One region of the Faecalibacterium faecis genome, then DNA from elsewhere that is predicted to be linked to it. Evidence: predicted binding sites of a transcription regulator. Region 1 holds the regulator's gene; the other holds the start of a gene.
What was found. The regulator HrcA, encoded in region 1, represses chaperone genes, less so after heat shock. The targets are predictions, from matches to a motif close to TGTTAGCACTCNNNNNNNNNGAGTGCTAACA.

Region 2: a site for HrcA is predicted at 3,050-3,080, ahead of WMO17_RS10530 (Hsp20/alpha crystallin family protein). Genes of this name have one in related genera too.

The regions. Positions count from the first base shown of each region.
Region 1 covers NZ_JBBMEP010000008.1:61,485-67,272, reverse strand. The annotation lists gene dnaJ (molecular chaperone DnaJ) at 1-470, opposite strand, end outside; gene dnaK (molecular chaperone DnaK) at 629-2,458, opposite strand; gene WMO17_RS05675 (nucleotide exchange factor GrpE) at 2,560-3,189, opposite strand; gene hrcA (heat-inducible transcriptional repressor HrcA) at 3,186-4,259, opposite strand; gene WMO17_RS05665 (stage V sporulation T C-terminal domain-containing protein) at 4,447-4,989, opposite strand; gene WMO17_RS05660 (aminoacetone oxidase family FAD-binding enzyme) at 5,217-5,788, shown strand, end outside.
Region 2 covers NZ_JBBMEP010000020.1:28,139-33,926, forward strand. The annotation lists gene WMO17_RS10515 (peptide-methionine (S)-S-oxide reductase) at 1-392, opposite strand, end outside; gene WMO17_RS10520 (sodium ion-translocating decarboxylase subunit beta) at 830-1,960, shown strand; gene WMO17_RS10525 (oxaloacetate decarboxylase) at 1,974-2,102, shown strand; gene WMO17_RS10530 (Hsp20/alpha crystallin family protein) at 2,445-2,915, opposite strand; gene WMO17_RS10535 (threonine/serine exporter family protein) at 3,341-4,111, shown strand; gene WMO17_RS10540 (threonine/serine exporter family protein) at 4,108-4,566, shown strand; gene WMO17_RS10545 (SLC13 family permease) at 4,690-5,788, shown strand, end outside.

The DNA of each region.
Region 1 (5,788 bases):
ATGGTGATGTTCTTCTTGCAGCCGTGCACGGCCTCGTCAAAGCTCAGGGTGATGCGCACGCGGATATCCTGACCCTTGCGCGGTGCGTTGGGGTTCGCCTGACGGGACGAACCGCCAAAGCCGCCGAAGCCGCCGCCAAAGATATCGCCGAAAATGTCGCCCAGATCCACGCCGTCGCCGCCAAAACCGCCAAAGCCGCCCGCACCGGGGCCGCCGCCGTTCTGTGCTGCATAGGCAGGGTCAACACCTGCAAAGCCGTACTGGTCGTACAGCTGGCGCTTCTTCGGGTCCGAAAGCACCTCGTTTGCTTCGTTTACTTCCTTGAACTTTTCCTCGGCGTTCTTATCGCCGGGGTTATAGTCCGGGTGGTATTTCATTGCAAGCTTGCGGTATGCCTTTTTGATCTCGGCATCGGTCGCAGTCTTGGATACCCCCAGCACTTCGTAGTAATCACGCTTTTCCTGTGCCATATCCACTCACCTCTCCGGGAACGTTTGATCCGGGAAACGCCCCGGTTGGTTCCTCGCTCTATAACCAGCAAGAGCCGCTCCGGCAAAACCGGAGCGGCTTTTGCTATTCCACGCGTGCGTCCGCCGGTTTGGCCGGGCACACACTGCTGTGTTTTTTATCAGACTTCCTTGAAGTCGGCATCCACAACGCCGTCATCACCCGGCTTCTGCTGGTTGTTTGCACCTGCGTCGGGGCCGGGCTGTGCACCGGCGGCCTGCTGTGCGGCAGCGGCTGCCTGATACATCTTCTCGAACACCTGGCTCAGGGCTTCCTGCTTTGCCTTGATGTCGTCCACGTTGCCGGACTGAACAGCGGTCTTCAGGTCGGCCAGCTTGCTCTCGGCCTCGCTCTTCACGTCGGCGGGCAGCTTGTCGCCGTTCTCCTTCAGCATCTTCTCGGTCTGGAACACCATCTGGTCGGCACCGTTGCGGATATCGACCTCTTCACGCTTCTTCTTATCGTCGGCAGCAAACTGCTCAGCTTCCTTCACAGCCTTGTCGATGTCCTCCTTGGACATGTTGGTAGAAGCGGTAATGGTGATGTTCTGCTCCTTGCCGGTGCCCAGATCCTTTGCGCTGACCTTCACGATGCCGTTTGCATCGATATCGAAGGTAACTTCGATCTGAGGCACACCACGGGGAGCCGGAGCGATGCCGTCCAGATGGAAGACACCCAGGCTCTTGTTGTCGCGTGCGAACTCACGCTCGCCCTGCAGAACGTTGACCTCAACAGAGGGCTGGTTGTCTGCAGCGGTGGAGAACACCTGACTCTTGTGGGTGGGGATGGTGGTATTGCGGTCGATGATCTTGGTGCACACGCCGCCCAGAGTTTCAATGCCCAGGCTCAGCGGGGTGACATCCAGCAGCAGCAGGCCCTTCACATCGCCCTGCAGCACGCCGCCCTGAATAGCAGCGCCCACAGCCACGCACTCATCGGGGTTGATGCCCTTGAAGGGCTCGCAGTTCAGTTCCTTCTTGACTGCATCGTAGACAGCGGGGATACGGGTGGAACCACCGACCATCAGAACCTTCTTCAGGTCAGAGGGACGCAGGCCTGCATCCTGCAGAGCCTTGCGGACGGGGCCCATGGTGCGATCGACCAGATCAGCGGTCAGCTCATTGAACTTTGCGCGGGTCAGGGTCATATCCAAGTGCTTGGGGCCGGTAGCATCGGCAGTGATGAAGGGCAGGTTGATCTGGCTGCTCATTGCGCTGGACAGCTCGATCTTTGCCTTCTCGGCAGCTTCCTTCAAACGCTGCGCAGCCATCTTGTCCTTGCGCAGGTCGATGCCGTTCTCGGTCTGGAAGGCATCTGCCATCCAGTTGATGATGCGCTCATCGAAGTCATCGCCGCCCAGATGGGTATCACCGTTGGTGGCCAGGACCTCGGTAACGCCGTCGCCCATCTCGATGATGGACACATCGAAGGTACCGCCGCCCAGATCGTAGACCATGATCTTCTGGTCTTCTTCCTTATCGATGCCATATGCCAGAGAAGCGGCAGTAGGCTCGTTGATGATACGCTTGACGTTCAGGCCTGCAATGGTGCCTGCGTCCTTGGTAGCCTGACGCTGGCTGTCGTTGAAGTATGCAGGAACGGTAATGACAGCCTCGGTAACAGGCTCGCCCAGATAAGCCTCGGCATCAGCCTTCAGCTTCTGCAGGATCATAGCGCTGACCTGCTGGGGAGTGTACTCCTTGCCGTTCAGGGTCACCTTGTGGTCGGTGCCCATGAAGCGCTTGATGGAAGCAACGGTGTTCTCAGGGTTGGTGATGGCCTGACGCTTTGCGACCTGACCCACCAGACGATCGCCGGTCTTGGTAAAGCCGACCACAGACGGGGTGGTGCGTGCACCCTCAGAGTTTGCGATAACAACGGGCTCGCCGCCCTCCATGACAGCCACGCAGCTGTTGGTAGTACCAAGGTCGATACCAATGATCTTACTCATAATGAAAACTCCTCTCGAAAGAACAAATCTTATTGTTTATGTGATGCTCAAATGTTTGTAAGCGGATGTTATATTCAAAACCCTTTCGGGTTTCTGCTTTGTTATTCGGCCACTACAACGGTCGCATGGCGGACGATCTTATCGCCCAGCTTGTAGCCCTTCTGGTAGACCGTGATGACGGTGCCGCTCTCCTGTCCGTCCGGGGCGGGGATCTGCTGCACTGCATTCATGAAGTTGGGATCAAAGGGCTTGCCCAGCGCCTCGATCTCCTCCACATGGAGGGCATCCAGCGCCTTGGCGGCCTTGTCCAGCGTCATGGTCACGCCCTTTTTGTAGTTCTCGTCGGTGGTGGGGGCGTTGGCTGCCATCTCCAGCGTATCCAGAATGGGAATGATCTGGTTCACCGCAAAGGAAATGCCATCGTTGAACTTCTGGTCGGCTTCGCGGGTGGAGCGCTTGCGGTAGTTCTCGTACTCCGCTGCCATGCGCAGCAGCTGGTCTTTGGCCTGTGCAGCGTTGGCTTCGGCCGCGTCCAGCTTTGCCTTTACGGCTTCCAGCTCGCGGGCCTTCTTGTTGAACCAGCCGCCATCCTTCTTCTTGTCATCCTTCGGGTCGGCAGCTTCGGCAGCAGGTTCCTGTTCGGGTGCTGCCTGCTGGGCCTTTTCCTCGGGAGCCGTTTCGGGCTGCTCCGCTTCCTGAGCCGGAGCCGTCTTTTTTGCTTCTTCGCTCATTCCAGATCCTCCTTATAGATCACAGTCCGCCGGGGTACGGCAGCCTGTGGGGTGTCTTTTCGTTTGCCGCTCATGCCCTCGCCCAGCTGGTCTGCAAAGTAATGCAGCAGCGGCATCAGCTTCTGGAAGGGCATCCGGGTGGGGCCGATCAATGCAATGGAGCCCCACAGGCCTCCGCCCACCAGATACCGGTCGCTCACGATGCACAGACCCGGGATCTGCGGTTCCAGATCCTCGCCCAGCAGCACGCTCTCACTGCGTTCTGCCGGAGGTGCGATCAGGCCAGCGGCCTGCTCCTCGTCGTTCAGCAGTGTGAGGATGTCGCCCACCTTGCCGTCCAGCTGGGGCCAGTCCAGCAGATACTGCTCGCCGCCCAGAAATACGTGGGGCTTGACGGAATCCTGCAGGATGGCAGCCGCTGCACTGATAACGGGCACCAGCTCCGGGTCGATCTGGCTGCACAGCTCTGCCAGCAGCCGGGTGGAAAGATCCACCGGCGCTACAAAGGTAAGGTTGCGGTTCAGCAGTGCGGCAAGTGCTGCCGCATTCTCGCGGGAAAGACCGGTGCGCACCCGTGCCACACGGGTACGAACGTAACCGGCCGTGGTAACGGCCAGCACAGCCGCTGCGCTGCGGCCCACCTGAACCACTTCATAGTGGGCGATGCACAGGTCTTCGGCGCACGGGGTGCTGATGGCGGCGGTGCAGCCGCTGATGGCGGCCAGCGCCTTGGCGGCACCTGCGGCCAGCTTTTCCGGCTCATGGTCGAGGCTTGCGAACACCGCATCCACCCGGGCGCGGCTCACACGATCCAGCGGCTGATCGTCGGTCAGCAGATTATCAAGGTAGTAACGGTAGCCCTTGGCACTGGGCACACGGCCCGCGCTGGTGTGGGGCTGCTCCAGCAGGCCCAGCTTTGTCAGCGCCGCCATCTCATTGCGAAGCGTTGCGCTGGAAACTGCCATGTCAAAGTAGTTTGCCAGCACGCTGCTGCCAACGGGCTCGCCTTCGAGACCATACAGCGCCACGATCGCCTGCAAGACTCGCTGCTTGCGTGCATCCATCGTCATAGCGCCTGCCTCCTTTTTGCGTTCGCTTTGTTTGTTTAGCACTCCTTGTTCCTGAGTGCTAAGACCATTATAGCCAATTTTCCGGTGCTGTCAAGCCCCTTGGAAAAATGTTTTAAAAGATTCATAATTCTGTCATAAACGAAGAAAGCGCCCTCCTTATTATAAGGAAAGCGCTCCGGCATGTTCTTTACTCTTCCATCTGCCTTGCCAGAAATGCCGCTGCCACATTCACGGCCTTGAGCTGGGCGGCATCCGGCGTGGCCGTGCGGTCTTCGGTCAGCAGGGCCACCACGCCGGTCACATCGCCCGCCGCAATGATGGGTGCGGCACACAGCACTGCTCGGGGCGAGCCTTCGCAGGGCAGGATGCACTTTTCGGCAATGCCCTCGCTCTGGTACAGCCTGCGGCCATCCATCAGCTTTTCCAGCGGCTGGCTGATGCTGCGGTCGGCCAGCTCCCGCCGGCCGGAGCCGCTCACCGTAAGGATGCGGTCGCGGTCGGCCACCAGTGCGGTCAGCGCAAAGCTTTTGCTGAGCACCTCGGTATACTGGGCCGCTACTGTGTTCATCTCGCCAATGGGCGAATACTTTTTAAAGATCACCTCGCCGTCGCCCGTGGTGAAGATCTCCAGCGGGTCGCCGCGGCGGATGCGCTGGGTGCGGCGGATCTCCTTTGGGATCACCACCCGGCCCAGCTCGTCGATGCGGCGCACGATTCCTGTTGCTTTCATGTTTTTGCTCCTCCGTTTCCTTAAAAATGCCTGCAGCACTAGTATCTGTCAGACCGGGCCATTTATACCTGCTGCCCCCGCGCAAAAAGACCTGCACGGAAAGCTGCCTCTTCGTTGCGTTTCCGGCAGGGTTCTGCTACAATGATACAAAAAGCCGTTTTCATAAGCACAGCACCCCGCTTATGAAGACAGATCCTAAAATTCTACTGAGAAAGGCAGGTGTCCGGATGCCGAACATCCTCATTCTGGGCGGCGGTGCCGCCGGTCTTGCAGCCGCGCTGGCGGCGGCACAAAGTGCCCCCGCTGCACAGGTCATTGTGCTGGAGCGCAACCCGAAGCCGGGCAAAAAGCTGCTTGCCACCGGCAATGGCCGCTGCAATCTGGATAACACCGGCATTGCACCGGAGCTGTATTTCACTGCCGACCCGGCAGCACTTCGTCCGCTGCTGGATGCCGTAAATACCGCCGACCCGCTGCGCTGGTTCCGTGCGCTGGGGCTTTACACCCGCACCGACGAGGCGGGCCGGGTGTATCCGTACTCCAATCAGGCGGCGGACGTACTGGCCCTGCTGGAGCATCACCTTGCGCAGCACCATGTGCAGCTGCGCACCGGCTGCACCGTGCGCACCCTGAGCCAGGGCCGCAGCGGCTACGCCGTGCAGTTCGAGACGGCAGAGGGCTCTGCCGAAATGCTGCGCGCCGATGCCGTCATCTGCGCCATGGGCGGCGAAGCAGGGCCGCAGTTCGGCACCGACGGCTTTGGCACCCGGTTCGCCGCCCAGTGCGGCGGCAGGGTGGA
Region 2 (5,788 bases), on a different contig from region 1:
GGCAGCACTTCCAGCATGATCTTGTCCCGGTCCTCCCGGCCGTTTATAAAAGCTCTTGCTTCTTCCAGATGTCTGGGATCTGTACTGTACAGCCCTGTCCGGTACTTTTTTCCAACGTCCACGCCCTGTTTGTTCAGGCTGTAGGGGTCGATGATCTCAAACAGGTGTGCCATCAGTTCTGAAATGCTTGTGTTTTTCTCATCATAGACCACTTTTACGCATTCTGCATATCCATCGTATGGGCCATCCAGAGAACTCGTTGTTCCGTTGGCTCTGCCGGCTTCAGTCATCTGTACACCAGGCACTGTGTCAAAAAAATGCTGTACGCCCCAAAGGCATCCGCCTGCGATATAGACCGTTTCCATCTTGATTTTCCCCTTCCTGTTGATCATATATCAGTTTTGCTCCTATTCTACCACGCTTTCCCACTGTCGGAAAGATGTCGGAAAACAAAAATGGCCCCGGAGGGCTTATCGCAGCTCTCCGGGGCCGCCTTGTGCAGAGTGATTTTCTCTCGATGGGCTTCCAGAAATGCTTTGCTGTAATCAGCTTGCGTGAACCACAGCGGAAGAACCCTCATAAGATACAGAAAAGATTTCTGTATTTTTCTTGACAGTTTTCCCATATTCTGTTTTAATACATCTGATAAAAGGGAGTAAAGGGCAGTGTTCCGGCTTATTCTTCGGGAGACTGCTGCATGGCAGCGTCATCACGGCAGAAATGCCCGATGTCATGTGTTCGCTTGAGACTTTTGTCACAGACAAGGTGCTGTGGCAGGAGTCTCTTTTTCTTGTCACCGTACCGGAGCACAATAGGAGGCAAGAAAACTATGAACTTTCTGAACACATTCGCAAGTCTGTTTTCCAATTTTGGAAACCTGACTTGGCAGATGGTGGTGATGTGGGGCATTGGTGCATTGCTCATCTACCTTGCCATCGCCAAAAAAATGGAGCCGAGCCTGCTTTTACCCATGGGCTTTGGTGCCATTCTGGTCAATCTGCCGCTGTCCGGTGCCATCACGCAGGGCGATACCGTAGGCCCCATTTCTGCCCTGTTTGAAGCAGGCATGTCCAACGAGCTGTTTCCCCTGCTGCTTTTCATCGGCATTGGTGCTATGATCGACTTTGGCCCCCTGCTGGAAAAACCGTGGCTCATGCTCTTTGGTGCCGCAGCGCAGTTTGGTATTTTCTTCACCCTGTTTCTGGCAGGCTTCTTCTTTGATTTGAAGGATGCTGCTTCCATCGCTGTCATTGGTGCAGCGGACGGTCCCACCGCCATTTTTGTAGCTAACACCCTCAACTCCCAGTACCTTGGTGCCATCATGGTGGCAGCGTACAGTTACATGGCTCTGGTGCCCATCGTGCAGCCGCCAGTCATTAAACTGCTGACTACCCAGAAGGACCGCCGCATCCGGATGCCCTATGAAAAGGGCAATGTCAGCCAGCTGACGAAGATTCTGTTCCCCATTGTTGTAACCATCATTGCCGGTATGGTAGCTCCTGCCAGCGTAGCTCTAGTTGGTTTTCTGATGTTCGGCAACCTGCTGCGGGAGTGCGGCGTACTGAACGCCCTCAGCGAAACCGCGCAGAATGTGCTGGCAAACCTCATCACCATCGTGCTGGGCCTGACCGTGGCCGGACAGATGACTGCTGACAAGTTTGTCCGGCCCGATACTCTGCTCATCCTTGCACTGGGTCTGGTAGCCTTCGTTTTTGATACCGCAGGCGGCGTGCTGTTTGCAAAGCTGCTGAACCTGTTCCTGCCCGAAGGCAAAAAACTGAACCCGATGATCGGTGCAGCCGGCATCTCCGCCTTCCCCATGAGCGGCCGTGTGGTCAACAAGATGGGATTGGAAGAAGATAACCAGAATTTCCTGCTGATGTACTCCATCAGCGTCAACGTTTCGGGGCAGATCGCATCCGTCATTGCAGGCGGCCTGATTCTGACCCTGATGGCTTAACGGAGGTACACTTATGCTTCATCTTTCTTCGTGGATGACCACCCTGCCCATGATGCTCATCGGCATGGTCGGCATTCTTCTCGTCATTGGTGTTATTGTCCTGGCTGTGATGCTGCTCAACCGGCTGACAAGTCGGAAATAATTCATCCCATCAAGTAGAAACGAATTTACGGCGAAATATCGCTATAAATATGATGCACAGGCCTTCTAAAACTGTGATTTTGTGACAACTTGGTGTCACTTCAATAAAGAACCCGCTTTCACTTCAATTTGATGTTGAAAACGGGTTCTTTTCGCTTTTATGCGTGTTTGACGGCGGTTTCAAAAAGATTGACTGCTGCGTCCTCTTGTGTGTCGGTGTTGTGGGTACCACGCTTTTTCACTTCCGAAAAGATGTCAGAATACAAAAACCCCCGAAGAGCTTTTTACGGTTCTCCGGGGGTTGGTTCTATGCGCCGGTGTTCCTCACACCGATGCACAAACATTATTCGATTTCAATGAGATTGGGATTCGCAGGCAGAGCCTTCTGCTGCTGCGGTGCGGGCAGTACGATGTGCAGGATGCCATCCTCGAACTTTGCGTGGATGTCCTCCTTCTTCACGGCATCACCCACATAGAAGCTGCGGGCACAGGTACCGGAGAAGGTCTCACGGCGCAGATAACGGCCATTGTTGTCCTTCTCGTCATTGGAGTGGTTGCGGACGGCCTGAATGGTCAGGTAGCCGTCACTCAGCTCCATCTGAACGTCTTCCTTCTTGCAGCCGGGCAGGTCAACAGCCACATCATAGTTGCCATCGGCGGTCTGCTTCACATCGGTTTTCATCATGTTTGCGCCGCGCTTGCCGAAGGTCTCACGCTCTTCACGATTCATTGCACGCTCCAGCGCACCGTCGTTCCAGAACGGATCAAAGAAATCATCGAACAGATTTTCATGGAAAACAGCAGGCATAAACATAAAACAACCCTCCAATCCCGGCGTTCGGGTCGGGCATAAAATCAAGATCGTGCATCAGAAGCGGAGTCTTCCCGGGAGCCTTGCGGTTCCCTCATGCCCCTTTCTCCTGAGCACGCCACTGTTATAACACTGTTTATTAGCAGTGTCAATAGCAGAGTGCTAAAATTCACAAAAGAATAATACTTTTATAATATTTCATGCAATTCTCGGCAAAATCGTTTGCACTGGATTCAATTTTTTCTTCTCCAATCGTAGTCTTTCGCTGTGACAGAACGGATGCAAGCCGTTTTTTCAGAACCAGGCGATCCATTGCCCGCGTAAACAATGCAGTTATCAAAAAGTCTCTCTGTCCTTGCAGCGTCTTGCGTTCTGCCGGTCCACCCGCTATAATAATGTAGAAACCGAGATGAAAAGAGCGTGATATTGTGGAAGAGACCGAGATCAGTCATTTTCTCCACATTCTGGTCCGAATGGGCGAAGCTTTACAAAACAGCGGCGCAGAAGTATTCCGCGTTGAGGACACTTTGAACCGGATCGCAATCGCCTATGGGGCAGAAGATGTGAATGTATTCGTGATCACATCCAGCATCGTGGTCACGCTTACCATGCCCTCGCTGCCGCCGCAGACCGAGACCCGCCGCCTGCGTCACGCTGCCAGCAATGACCTGCTGACATTGGAAAAGCTCAATGCGCTCAGCCGCCGTATCTGCACAGCGCCTCCTTCCATAGAAGAGTTTCAGCGCCAGCTGAATGCCATTCTGGCACAGCATCCGGACCCAAGACTGCATCTTGCCGGCAGTGTGTTGGCTGCTTCCAGTTTTGCCATCTTCTTTGGTGGAAATCTCTGGGACGGCCTGCTGGCCGGCGGCATTGCCGTTCTGATTTGCTGGATGGAGCGCTATCTCTCGCCTTTTTGTATGAATGGCGTAGAATTTCAGTTTATAGCATCATTTCTCAGCGGTGTCTCCACTCTGCTGCTCTGCCGCTTTGGGATGCAGTTTCATGCCGATAAAGTTCTGATTGGTATCATCATGCTGCTGATTCCCGGCATCATGCTGACAAATTCCATCCGGGACATCTTACTTGGGGACATTATTTCCGGCTCTCTTCGACTGGTGGAAGCCATTCTGATGGCCGCCACCCTTGCACTCGGCATGATGGCCGCCATCTGGTTGATGGGAGGAATTTCCGCATGATACAGGTTTTTTCGCAGTTGCTCAGTGCTGCCCTTGGTTCGGTCGGTTTCGGACTGATCTTCAATCTGAACCGGCGCTACTTACCCGCCGCCGGTGTAGGCGGACTTCTGGCATGGCTGGCTTATCTTCTTGCCGCCAACACCCTGCACAGCGTCTTTCTTGCCAATCTGTTGGCCGGTTTCTGTGCCGCTCTGTATGCCGAAATTCTTGCCCGATGCTGCAATGCACCCTCTACGCCTTTCTTCATCACCGCTGCCATTCCCCTCATTCCCGGAAGCACCCTCTACTACTGCATGAACGCAGTCGTCTCCAATGATTTGTCTGCTGCAGAGCATTTCGGAGAGCAGACCTTTCTGGCCGCTCTTGGAATTGCCGGCGGTATGGCAATCGCATGGTGTCTGGCCGATTTGAGCCGGAAGCTGCACGCACTTGCAATCCGTTCTTCGGGAAAGTAGCGATCTTCCACATTGAAGAATGCCGCTGATGATCGGGTCGTTTGAGCTGCTGCTCTGAAATACGAAGAAAGGCCGTCCGGCACCGCAGCAGGGCTGCCTTTACAATTACAAGGATGTGTCTCTATGAAACTCAAACAATTCATTCAGCAGGAAACGGTCCTCACCGCAGCCGCTGTGCTGGCCGTTGTCTCCGCCTTTTTTGTTCTGCCGGATGCGCAGTATCTCGGCTACATCGACCTGCGCACGCTGGCGATTTTATTTTCCCTGATGACGGTCATGGCCGGGCTGCGGCGGCAGGGCTTTTTTGATGGACTGGGCCGGGCATTGCTGTCCCGTACCCACAGCACCTTTCAGCTGACGCTGGTACTGGTCGGGCTGTGCTTTTTCGGAAGCATGTTCATCACCAACGATGTTTCCCTGCTGACCTTCGTCCCCTTTACGTTCGTGGTCCTGAGCCGTCTGGGAGCGGATGTCCGCCGCTCCCTTCTGATCCCGGTGGTCTGTATGCAGACCATTGCGGCAAACCTTGGCAGTATGCTGACCCCCATCGGCAACCCGCAGAACCTCTATCTTTACGGAAAAAGCGGCATGAGCATCGGGGGATTTGTTCTTCTTATGCTGCCCTACACTCTGGTCTCTCTGCTCCTGCTGCTGGCTTGGGCAGCGCTGGTCTGCCGGAAAGCCTCTGACGCCCTTTCCGTGGACGAGCTTGTTTCTTCTTCTGCATCTCAGGGAGATCAGAAGATCATCCTGCTGTATCTGGTTCTGTTTGCCGTCTGCCTGCTGTCCGTGATCCGGGTACTGCCCTATGGCATTGCCTTTGCCGCTGTACTCGTCTGCGTTCTTTTTGCAGACCCGCACACCTTACGGGCAGTGGACTATTCCCTGCTTCTGACCTTTGTGGCTTTTTTCATCTTCATTGGCAATCTGGGGCGCATTCCGGCCTTTTCCGGCTGGCTGCAGGAGTTTCTGACCGGCCGGGAAGTTCTTGTGGCGGTTCTTGCTTCGCAGGTCACCAGTAATGTTCCCGCCGCCCTGCTGCTGTCCGGGTTCACGGCAGAGACACAAGCCCTTATCATCGGCACCAATCTCGGAGGTCTTGGCACTTTGATCGCATCCATGGCCAGTCTTATTTCCTACCGGCAGATCGCACGGGAGCTGCCACAGGGGAAGAAGCGGTATTTTGGGCTGTTCACCCTGTCCAACCTGATTTTTCTTGCGA